2 linked regions of the Cupriavidus metallidurans CH34 genome follow. The protein of the gene in region 2 interacts with the protein of the main gene of each other region in a pairwise test. Links are inferred from orthologs where the notes say so. Each region holds a gene or a part of one and is shown on either strand. Other genes may lie near its edges.

The links. Proteins that work in one complex are often made in the same cells at the same time.
Region 1: the proteins of dnaE (region 2) and dnaQ interact in binary tests that used the Escherichia coli proteins (3 or more experiments, as listed by UniProt). The link is inferred for Cupriavidus metallidurans CH34 from one-to-one orthologs.

The regions. Positions count from the first base shown.
Region 1 is NC_007973.1:2,419,699-2,423,895, forward strand. The notes cover bases 541-3,469. They hold dnaQ (DNA polymerase III subunit epsilon), read left to right. Parts: upstream 541-1,606; coding sequence 1,607-2,332; downstream 2,333-3,469. Other genes in these bases: RMET_RS11080 (class I SAM-dependent methyltransferase), read left to right, coding at 541-1,128; rnhA (ribonuclease HI), read left to right, coding at 1,147-1,584; RMET_RS11100 (cation-transporting P-type ATPase), read left to right, coding at 3,151-3,469. Also shown: gloB (hydroxyacylglutathione hydrolase), read right to left, coding at 1-321; more of RMET_RS11080, read left to right, coding at 334-540; more of RMET_RS11100, read left to right, coding at 3,470-4,197. UniProt on the Escherichia coli protein: DNA polymerase III is a complex, multichain enzyme responsible for most of the replicative synthesis in bacteria. The epsilon subunit contain the editing function and is a proofreading 3'-5' exonuclease.
Region 2 is NC_007973.1:828,837-834,193, reverse strand. Bases 837-4,925 are described here. They hold dnaE (DNA polymerase III subunit alpha), read right to left. Parts: upstream 4,541-4,925; coding sequence 1,037-4,540; downstream 837-1,036. Other genes in these bases: RMET_RS03780 (sulfurtransferase), read left to right, coding at 4,718-4,925; RMET_RS03790 (glycosyltransferase), read right to left, coding at 837-1,044. Also shown: more of RMET_RS03790, read right to left, coding at 1-836; more of RMET_RS03780, read left to right, coding at 4,926-5,357. UniProt on the Escherichia coli protein: DNA polymerase III is a complex, multichain enzyme responsible for most of the replicative synthesis in bacteria. This DNA polymerase also exhibits 3' to 5' exonuclease activity. The alpha chain is the DNA polymerase catalytic subunit.

The DNA.
Region 1 (4,197 bases), 1.6 Mb from region 2 along the record:
TGCCGGATGACGCAGCGTGACCGTGTCGCCTTCGCGCACGGCCTGCGTGCGGTGGCCAATTCGCTCGCCTTGCGGACCGATCACCGGCAGCGGCTCGCCGTTCGGCCCACTCGGATGACGCGCGAGGAGGTCTGATACACCACCTTGGTGATCCCCATGGTGATGGGTGATTACAATAGCGCCCAGTGCCAGCCCGCGTTGCGCCAGAAACTGCTCGACCGGTGCGGCCTCGCCTGGGTCCACCACGGCCGCGCTATGCCCGTCGTGGATTGCCCAGATATAGTTGTCCTGAAAGGCGGGGATCGGCTCCACTTTCAACATGCGTGCTCCTCTATGTCCAACCGACCGATTATAGATTGGGAAGAATGGCTAGCCTCGCCACCCGGGCAGTATGTGCTCGAGTGGGAAGGCCAGCAGTACGACCGGACGGTAGCGGACATTTTTGGCTATCACGCGGTGCAGTTCGGCCTGCCCGCCATCGACACGTTGCGCGAGAACCGGATGCCGTTCTCGGCGCTGGCGCTGGACGGCCGCGCGGGCCCGCACGGGCCAAGGGAGACCCATCCCGATGCGCGGCAACTGCTGTGCCGGTTCGACGAACTGCCCTTCGATACGCAGAGCATCGACCTCGTCACGCTACCGCACGTCCTCGAATTCTCGGAAGACCCGCACGAAGTGCTGCGCGAAGTCTCGCGCGTTCTGATGCCCGAAGGGCGCGTGGTGGTGACATGCTTCAACCCGATGAGCCTGTGGGGGGCGCGGCAGGGCCTGAACCGCCTTGGCGCCATGCCCTTCCTGCCAAGTGACGCCCAGACCATCGGGTTCGTGCGGATCAAGGACTGGCTCAAGCTGCTCGGGTTCGAGATCATCCGGGGCCGCTTCGGCTGCTACTGCCCGCCCTATCGCACGGAGCGCTGGCTGCAGCGCGCGGCATTCATGGAGAAGGCAGGCGACCGCTGGTGGCCGATCTTCGGCGCGGTCTATATGATCTCGGCGGTCAAGCGCGTCAAGAATATCCGCCTGGTCGGCCCCGCCTGGAAAACACCCAAGTCGGCGCTGAAGCCAGTAGCGGCCCCAGTTGCCACGCCCACGGGCACGCACGGCAAGACCCCTGGCCAGGACAGCTAGGACCATCACCTTATATACATGCAAGAAGTCACGATTTACTCCGACGGAGCCTGCAAGGGCAACCCCGGCCCCGGCGGCTGGGGCGCCGTGCTCGTCGCCGGCGGCCACGAGAAAGAACTGTTCGGCGGCGAAAGCCCCACCACCAACAACCGCATGGAGCTGATGGCGGTCATCGAGGCGCTGCGCGCGCTCAAGCGCCCATGCATCGTCAATATCTATACGGACTCGCAATACGTGCAGAAAGGCATCAGCGAGTGGATTCACGGCTGGAAGGCACGCGGCTGGAAGACGGCGGACAAGAAGCCGGTCAAGAACGCCGACCTCTGGCAGGCACTGGACGAAGCCCAGAAACCTCACCAGATCACGTGGCACTGGGTGCGCGGTCACAACGGGCACCCCGGCAACGAACGCGCGGATGCGCTGGCCAATCGCGGGGTGGCGTCGATCAATACCTGACCCGTCGTTTACAATCCCGCCCATGCGACAAATCGTTCTCGATACCGAAACCACCGGCCTTAATCACGCGACAGGCGACCGACTGATCGAAATCGGCTGCGTGGAACTGGTGAATCGCCGCCTGACAGGCCGCCACCTCCACTTCTACGTCAATCCAGAGCGCGACATCCATGAGGATGCCATCGCAGTGCACGGGATCACGCTCGATTTCCTGGCCGACAAGCCCAAGTTCGCCGAGATCGTCAACGACGTCCGCGACTTCGTGCAGGACGCCGAACTGATCATCCACAACGCGCCCTTCGACCTTGGCTTCCTGGACATGGAGTTCCAGCGCCTGGACCTGCCGCCGTTCCGCCAGCACGCCAGCAACGTGATCGACACGCTGCGTGAAGCCCGCCAGATGTTCCCGGGCAAGCGCAACTCGCTGGATGCGCTGTGCGACCGACTTGGCGTCAGCAACTCCCATCGCACGCTGCACGGCGCACTGCTCGATGCCGAACTGCTCGCCGAGGTCTACCTGGCGATGACGCGCGGCCAGAACTCACTGGTCATCGACATGCTCGACGGCGCCGCCACGGACGGCGAGACGCGTAGCACCGCCGACCTGTCCGCCATGACGCTGCCCGTGCTATTGGCCTCCGAGGCAGAAATCTCGGCGCACATGGGCGTGCTCAAGGAACTCGACAAGGCAAGTGGCGGCAAGACGGTCTGGCAGGAAGCCTCCCCTGCCGAAGCCGCCACTCAGTAGGGCCTGGCGCCTCCCGAGGGATTTCGAAGAAAATTCGAAAAAGGGCTTTACAAGATACCGGCCCATCGGCATAATCTCGTTTCTCCACTGCGCGACATCAGCAGCAACGATGACGAAGCAGCATGGGTGGTTAGCTCAGCGGTAGAGCACTGCCTTCACACGGCAGGGGTCACAGGTTCAATCCCTGTACCACCCACCAAAATTTGTGGCTTGCAACGCCTAACGTTGCCGTGAACCCGGATCGCTGACGAGCTTTCCGGGTTTTTTGTTGTCTGTCGATGGCCGAAGGTATTCGTCATCCTTCACCGATCACGATACTGGGCGCGCCCATCGAACGCTCATCGATAACGTCGACTCCCTATCCACCCTCTCGACCTGCCGATCATGGCTGGTGATTCTTGCCGCTTCGGCAAGCCCATACCTTGCGACGCTGCGGCTTGCTCATCCCGGATGAGGCTCGCGGGCGGGCGCCGAGCCTGCAGATATCGCACCTCCCTGGCGGATTGACGGCTCCGAATGCGCCGTTGACGGTGACTCTGCCCTGACCCAATTCGCGAAGAAGAGCTTTGACCACTTTGACGCAGATCATCTCCCTCAAGCGCCAAGCGATGTTGAAATAGAGATGTGCAGCGCATTCCAAGGTGTTGTCATCGGGGCGTGATCGAAGCAAGCTAGTATCTGATACGCCCTTTCTCCGTCAGGCCATCGCCGTGTCGCAGGCTCCCCAGAAGATGCCTGCGGCTTGACCAGGCAATGCGCGCCTCCGATCGAAACGCGAGACCGGCCCGCCCGGTTGCAGAAAAAGGCCCCGACTCCACATGACTGGTCCTCCTGCCAGCCACCACACCGAAAACCAATCGCCCCCCATCTGGCACACGCTCACCGACACACAGGTCGGGCAGACCTTGCAGACCAGCGCAGCCGGTCTGCGCACAGCCGAAGCCTCCCGTCGACTGGACGAGTACGGTCCCAACCGTCTCGCACCACCCAAGCGCCGCGGCCCGCTGATGCGGCTGCTGCTGCAGTTCCACAACATCCTCCTCTACATCATTCTCGGCTCGTCGATCGTCTCGGCGATTCTCGGTCACTGGGTCGATGCGGCCGTGCTGCTCGTGGCGGTCGTGATCAATGCCGTCATCGGGTTCATCCAGGAAGGCAAGGCCGAAGCCGCCATTGATGCCATCCGCGCCATGCTCGCCCCGCTTGCGTTCGTGATTCGCGATGGCCAGCGGCACGAAATCGCCGCTGCGGATCTGGTGCCGGGCGATGTGGTCGCGCTGGCTTCGGGGGACCGGGTGCCCGCCGATCTGCGCCTGACCTCGGTCAAGGAGTTACGGGTCGAGGAGGCCGCGCTCACCGGCGAATCGTTGCCCGTGGAAAAGAATGTCGCGCCCGTGGCGGAAGACGCGCCGCTGGGCGATCGCTTCGACATGGCGTACTCCGGCACGCTGGTGGTCTACGGACAGGCAACCGGCATCGTGGTCGCGACGGGTAGCGCCACGGAACTGGGCAGGATCAACGAGATGCTCAGCAGCATCGAAGGCCTGTCGACGCCGCTGGTACGGCAGATCGATCGTTTTGGACGCGGGCTGGCGGTAGCCATCCTGCTGCTCTCCGCCGTGGTGTTCGTGGCCGGCATTCTCTGGCGTGGCCACTCCGCAGCCGACATGTTCATGATGGCCGTAGCGCTGGCGGCCTCCGCCATCCCCGAAGGGCTGCCGGCGATCATGACCGTCACGCTTGCGCTCGGCGTGCAGCGCATGGCCCGGCGCCATGCCATCGTGCGGCGCCTGCCGGCGGTGGAGACGCTGGGATCGGTGACGGTAATCTGCTCCGACAAGACCGGCACGCTGACGCGCAACGAG
Region 2 (5,357 bases):
GCCATCGTCGAGGATCTCGCGCGGCCCCGTCGGACAATCGGTGCTGACCACCACTTGCCCTACCGCCAGCCCTTCGAGCAGCACATTGGGCAAACCTTCCATCTTCGAACTGAACGCCAGGAGCCGCGACTTGCGAATCCAGGCATGGGGGTTCGACTGGAAGCCAGCAAAGGTCACGCGATCGGCGATACCGAGCGATGCGGCCAGCGCCTCGAGTTGCTGCCGCGATGCACCATCGCCGACCAGCACCAGATCCTCGTCGATACCTTCCTTCGCAAGCTGCGCATAAGCGTGCAGCAGCGTCGTGAAATCCTTTTGACTTTCCTCGAGCCGACCGACGGACACGATGTACGGTCCCGCCGGCTGCGCGGAAGGATCGAGCGGCGCGTTCGCCCTTGCACGGATGCTGTCGAGGTCAATGGTGTTGTAGAGCCGCACGAGCTTGTCCGCCACATCGGGAATCAGCGCCCGCGCATCGTTCAACATGCTGTCGGTCAGCATCACCACGGCTGCGTAGTCGGTTCGGCACTGGTGCCGAAGCTTGCGCAGCTTGCGCCGATGACCCCGCTCGAGGTGCGCCACGCTGAAGTGCTGGTATCCCATCATCGGGACCGGCAGCGGACCGGTGATGCGCGACAGCGACATGTCGTAGTCGACCACCACGTCGTAGCCCTGCGCCAGCACCTGCCGGAAGCGGCGATTCATCAGCGGCTTGCGTACGGGCGGCAGCAGCACTTCCTCGTAGATCTTGCCAAGCGGCCCGAGCTTGCGCGCCTTCTTGAGCTGGCGGCAATGCGAGAGCCAGCGTTCGGGCGCCAGCACCTGAAGCTTCACGCCGGCCGGCAGCCGCGCGCGGAAATGGGTCTCGAGCGCCTCGGACGGATACGTCACCGTCAGGCCGATCTCGAACCCTTCCCGATCCAGCGCGGTGATCAGCGACACCAGCGACGTTTCGATCCCGCCGTGCAGGAAGTGCGTGACGTGAAACAGGACGCGCGGCTTGCGCTCGCCCTGCGCGGCCAGCGCCTTCGTCGGGTCAGCCATACAACACGCGCACGGTATCGCCCAGGGCGGTACGCAGGCTCGTCAACGCTTCCTCCGAAGGCGTGATCTGCCATTGGTCACCCAGCATCGCCTCGCACTGCGCGGTCTTGTTGACATAGCTGATGCGAACCGGCACGCCGGGGGTCTGCGACACGTGGGCCAGGTACGGCGTCAGCAGCTCGCGCAGGCGCTCCGTCGAGGCGTTGCCATTGAAGCCGAGGCAGACGGCATCGGCGTAGCGGGCGCGCGCGGCAACCAGGTCCTGCACCGAATCCGCCGTAAAGCGCACGCCGCCCGTGAAGGTGTCGTGGCGCGCATTGCCCTGCGCGATCAGCAGTTCGTCCTCGCGGAACATGTGACGATTGGCGTCGTACAACTCGTTGAACACCGTCATTTCGATCTGCGCGGTGCCATCGTCAAGCAGCACGATGATCAGCTTGCCGCGCTGGGTCATCTGGGTACGGATGCCGGTGATCACACCGGCAATCACCTTGCCACGCACGTCGCGGCCGTAGCCACCGCCATTGCCCTGCACTTCCTTTTCGAGCGCGGCAAGCGTGCCCTTGACGAACCGGCGCACCTCGTCGCGCGACGCATCGAACAGGTGACCCGAGAAGTAGTAGCCGAGCGCCTGCTTCTCTTCCTGCAGCGTGCGCTTGGGCGTCCAGCGCGGCTCATCCACCAGTTCGGGGCGATGCGACGCGCCGGCGTCATCCATCAGGTCGAACAGCGACACCTGGTTGGCCGACTCGGCCTTCTGGTCGGCCGCCTCCATCGCGATCGATACCGAGGCCAGCAACTGGGCACGATTGTCGTTGAGACTGTCGAACGCGCCGGCGCGAATCAGCGCCTCGATCGTGCGGCGATTGACCTGGCGGCGGTCCACGCGCTCGCAGAAATCAAACAGGTCGTCGAATGGCCGCTCTTCCCGCGCACGCAGGATGTCCTCGATCGCCCCCTGGCCCGAACCCTTGATGCCACCCAGGCCGTAGCGGATGGTCTTCGCATCGGTCGGCGCGAAACGGTACTCGCTGGCGTTGACGTCCGGCGGCAGCACTTCGATCTTGTTCAGGCGGCAGTCCTCGTAGAGGATCTTGACCTTATCGGTGTCGTCCATGGCCAGCGACATGTTGGCTGCCATGAATTCGGCCGGATGATGCGCCTTGAGCCAGGCCGTGTAGTAGGCTAGCAGCGCGTACGCAGCCGCGTGCGACTTGTTGAAGCCGTAGCCCGCGAACTTCTCCATCAGGTCGAAGATGTCGTCGGCCTGCTGGGCGGTCAGCCCGTTCTTGTCAGCGCCCTCGCGGAACATGTCACGGTGCTTGGCCATTTCCTCGGGCTTCTTCTTGCCCATGGCACGGCGCAGCAAGTCGGCGCCACCCAGCGAGTAGCCGCCGATGATCTGCGCCATCTGCATCACCTGCTCCTGGTAGACCATGATGCCGTAGGTCTCCTTGAGCACGGGTTCGACGCGCGGATCGGGATACTCGACCTTCTCGCGGCCGTGCTTTCGGGCACAGAAGCTCGGTATCAGGTCCATCGGGCCGGGACGATACAGCGCCACGAGCGCGATGATGTCCTCGAAGCGGTCAGGCTTCGCGTCCTTGAGCATCCCCTGCATGCCGCGGCTTTCCAGCTGGAACACCGCCACCGTGTTGGCGCTCTTGAGGATGTCGAATGCGGGACTGTCGTCGAGCGGAATCTGGCTGCAGTTCCAGTCGGCCTTGCTCGGGTCGAGCCGGCGGATGTACCGCTCGGCCCAGTCGAGGATCGTCAGCGTGGTCAGGCCCAAGAAGTCGAACTTGACCAGTCCGGCCGCTTCCACGTCGTCCTTGTCGTACTGGCTGACCACGCCGCTCATGCCGTCCGTGCCCTGCGTGTAGAGCGGGCAGAAATCGGTCAGGCGGCCGGGGGCGATCAGCACGCCACCAGCGTGCATGCCGACGTTACGCGTCATGCCTTCCACGCGCTGCGCCAGTTCCAGCAACTGGCGTACTTCCTCTTCCGTGCGCTCGCGTTCGGCCAGCGCCGGTTCTTCCTTCTTCGCTTCCTCCAGCGTGACCAGCTTGCCGGGCTTGAACGGAATCAGCTTGGCCACGCCATCGACAAAGCCGTAACCGAGATCCAGCACCCGGCCCACATCGCGCACGGCCGCCTTGGCGGCCATAGTGCCGAACGTGGCGATCTGCGACACGGCGTCCTTGCCGTATTTCTCCTTCACGTACGTGATCACACGATCGCGGCCGTGCTGGCAGAAGTCGATGTCGAAGTCGGGCATCGAGACCCGCTCCGGATTCAGGAATCGCTCGAACAGCAACGCGTACTTGAGCGGATCGAGATCGGTAATGCCAAGTGCGTAGGCCACCAGCGAACCCGCGCCGGAACCCCGGCCCGGCCCCACCGGCACGCCATTGTTCTTGGCCCAGTTGATAAAGTCCGCCACGATCAGGAAGTAGCCCGGGAACCCCATCTTGATGATGGTGCCGGTTTCAAACTCCAGACGCGCGTAGTACTCGGCACGCTTGCTCTCGCGCTCGGCTTCGTCCGGGAACAGCACCAGCATCCGCTTCTCGAGACCTTCCTTGGCCATGAACACAAGGTAGTCGTCGAGCGACATGCCATCAGGCGTCGGGAACAGCGGCAGGCGTGGCTTGCCCAGCTCCAGCGTCAGGTTGCAGCGCTTGGCGATCTCGACGGAGTTCTGCAGCGCCGACGGGATATCCGCGAACAGCGCGGTCATCTCGTCCTGGGTCTTGAAGTACTGGTCGGTGGTGAACTTGCGCGTGCGGCGCGGATTGGCGAGCAGTTCGCCCTCCGCGATACAGACGCGCGCCTCGTGCGCCGTGAAATCGTCCGGCGTCATGAATTGCACCGGATGCGTGGCGACCACCGGAAGCTGCATCGACGCGGCCAGTTGCACAGCCTGCGGCACGTAGGCGTCGGTGCCAGGCTGACCGGCACGTTGCAGTTCGATGTAATAGCGTTGCGGGAACACCCGGGCCCAATGCTCGGCAGCACGGCGTGCCGCCTCGACATTCCCATTGGCCAACGCCTGGCCGACATCACCACCCATCGCGCCTGACAGCGCGATCAAGCCGGTGGCCAGCGGCAAGCCCTCCTCACCCGGCTCCCCGAGCCAGCCGGGCTCGAACTCGGCACGGCCACGATGCTGGTTGCCAAGCCATGCACGCGACAGCAGCGTGCACAGGTTCAGATAGCCGATGCGATCCTGCACGAGCAGCAACATGCGCGCGGGCTTGTCGCGATCTTCGGCATTGGTCAGCCAGACGTCAGCGCCCACTACCGGCTTGACGCCCCCACCACGGGCCTCCTTGTAGAAGCGGATCAGGCCGAAGGCGTTGGCGAGGTCGGTCAGTGCAAGCGCGCCCATCCCATCGCGGGCGGCGGCCTTGACGGCGTCGTCGAGGCGGACGATGCCGTCCACGATCGAATACTCGGAGTGCAGGCGGAGGTGTACGAAGCGGGGTGCGGACATAGGGCGCCATTGTACCGGCTCCCCCATCGCCGCACTTGGGGGTTTTTGCGCAGGCGCAATGCGAGGCGCCCCCGAAGAGGTGTCGGGATGCGGCCTGAGGGGCTATAATTTCGCCTTTCCAATCAGGCAGTTATCGAGCACCCTCGTTTCGGGTGCCCGGCCCTGGCAGCGTCACCCATGCAGATCGTCAATATTTCCGCTTACAAGTTCGTCACGCTCGAAGACATCGAGACCCTGCGCCCCGTCATGCGTGAGCGCTGTGACGCGGCTGGCCTGAAGGGCACGATCCTGCTCGCGCCAGAAGGCATCAACATGTTCCTGGCCGGCACGCGTGAGCAAATCGACGAGTTCATGGCATGGCTCCACGCCGATGCCCGGTTCGCGGACATCGCGCCGAAGGAAAGCCTGTCAGAAAATCAGCCCTTCAAGCGCATGTTGGTGCGCGCCAAGAAGGAAATCATCACGATGAAGATGCCGCTGATCCGCCCCGAGGCCGGACGCGCGCCTTCGGTGCGCCCCGTGGATCTGAAGCGCTGGCTCGACCAGGGCCATGACGACGACGGACGCCCGGTAGTGATGCTCGATACGCGTAACGCGTTCGAGGTGGCGGTTGGCACCTTCGACAAGGCGGTGGAGTACGGTATCGACAAGTTCAGCGAATTCCCGCCGGCCGTGGCGGAGAACAAGGCCGAGTTCGAAGGCAAGACCATCGTGTCGTTCTGCACCGGCGGCATCCGCTGCGAGAAGGCCGCCATCCACATGCAGGAAGTGGGGATCGACCACGTCTACCAGCTCGAGGGCGGCATTCTGAAGTACT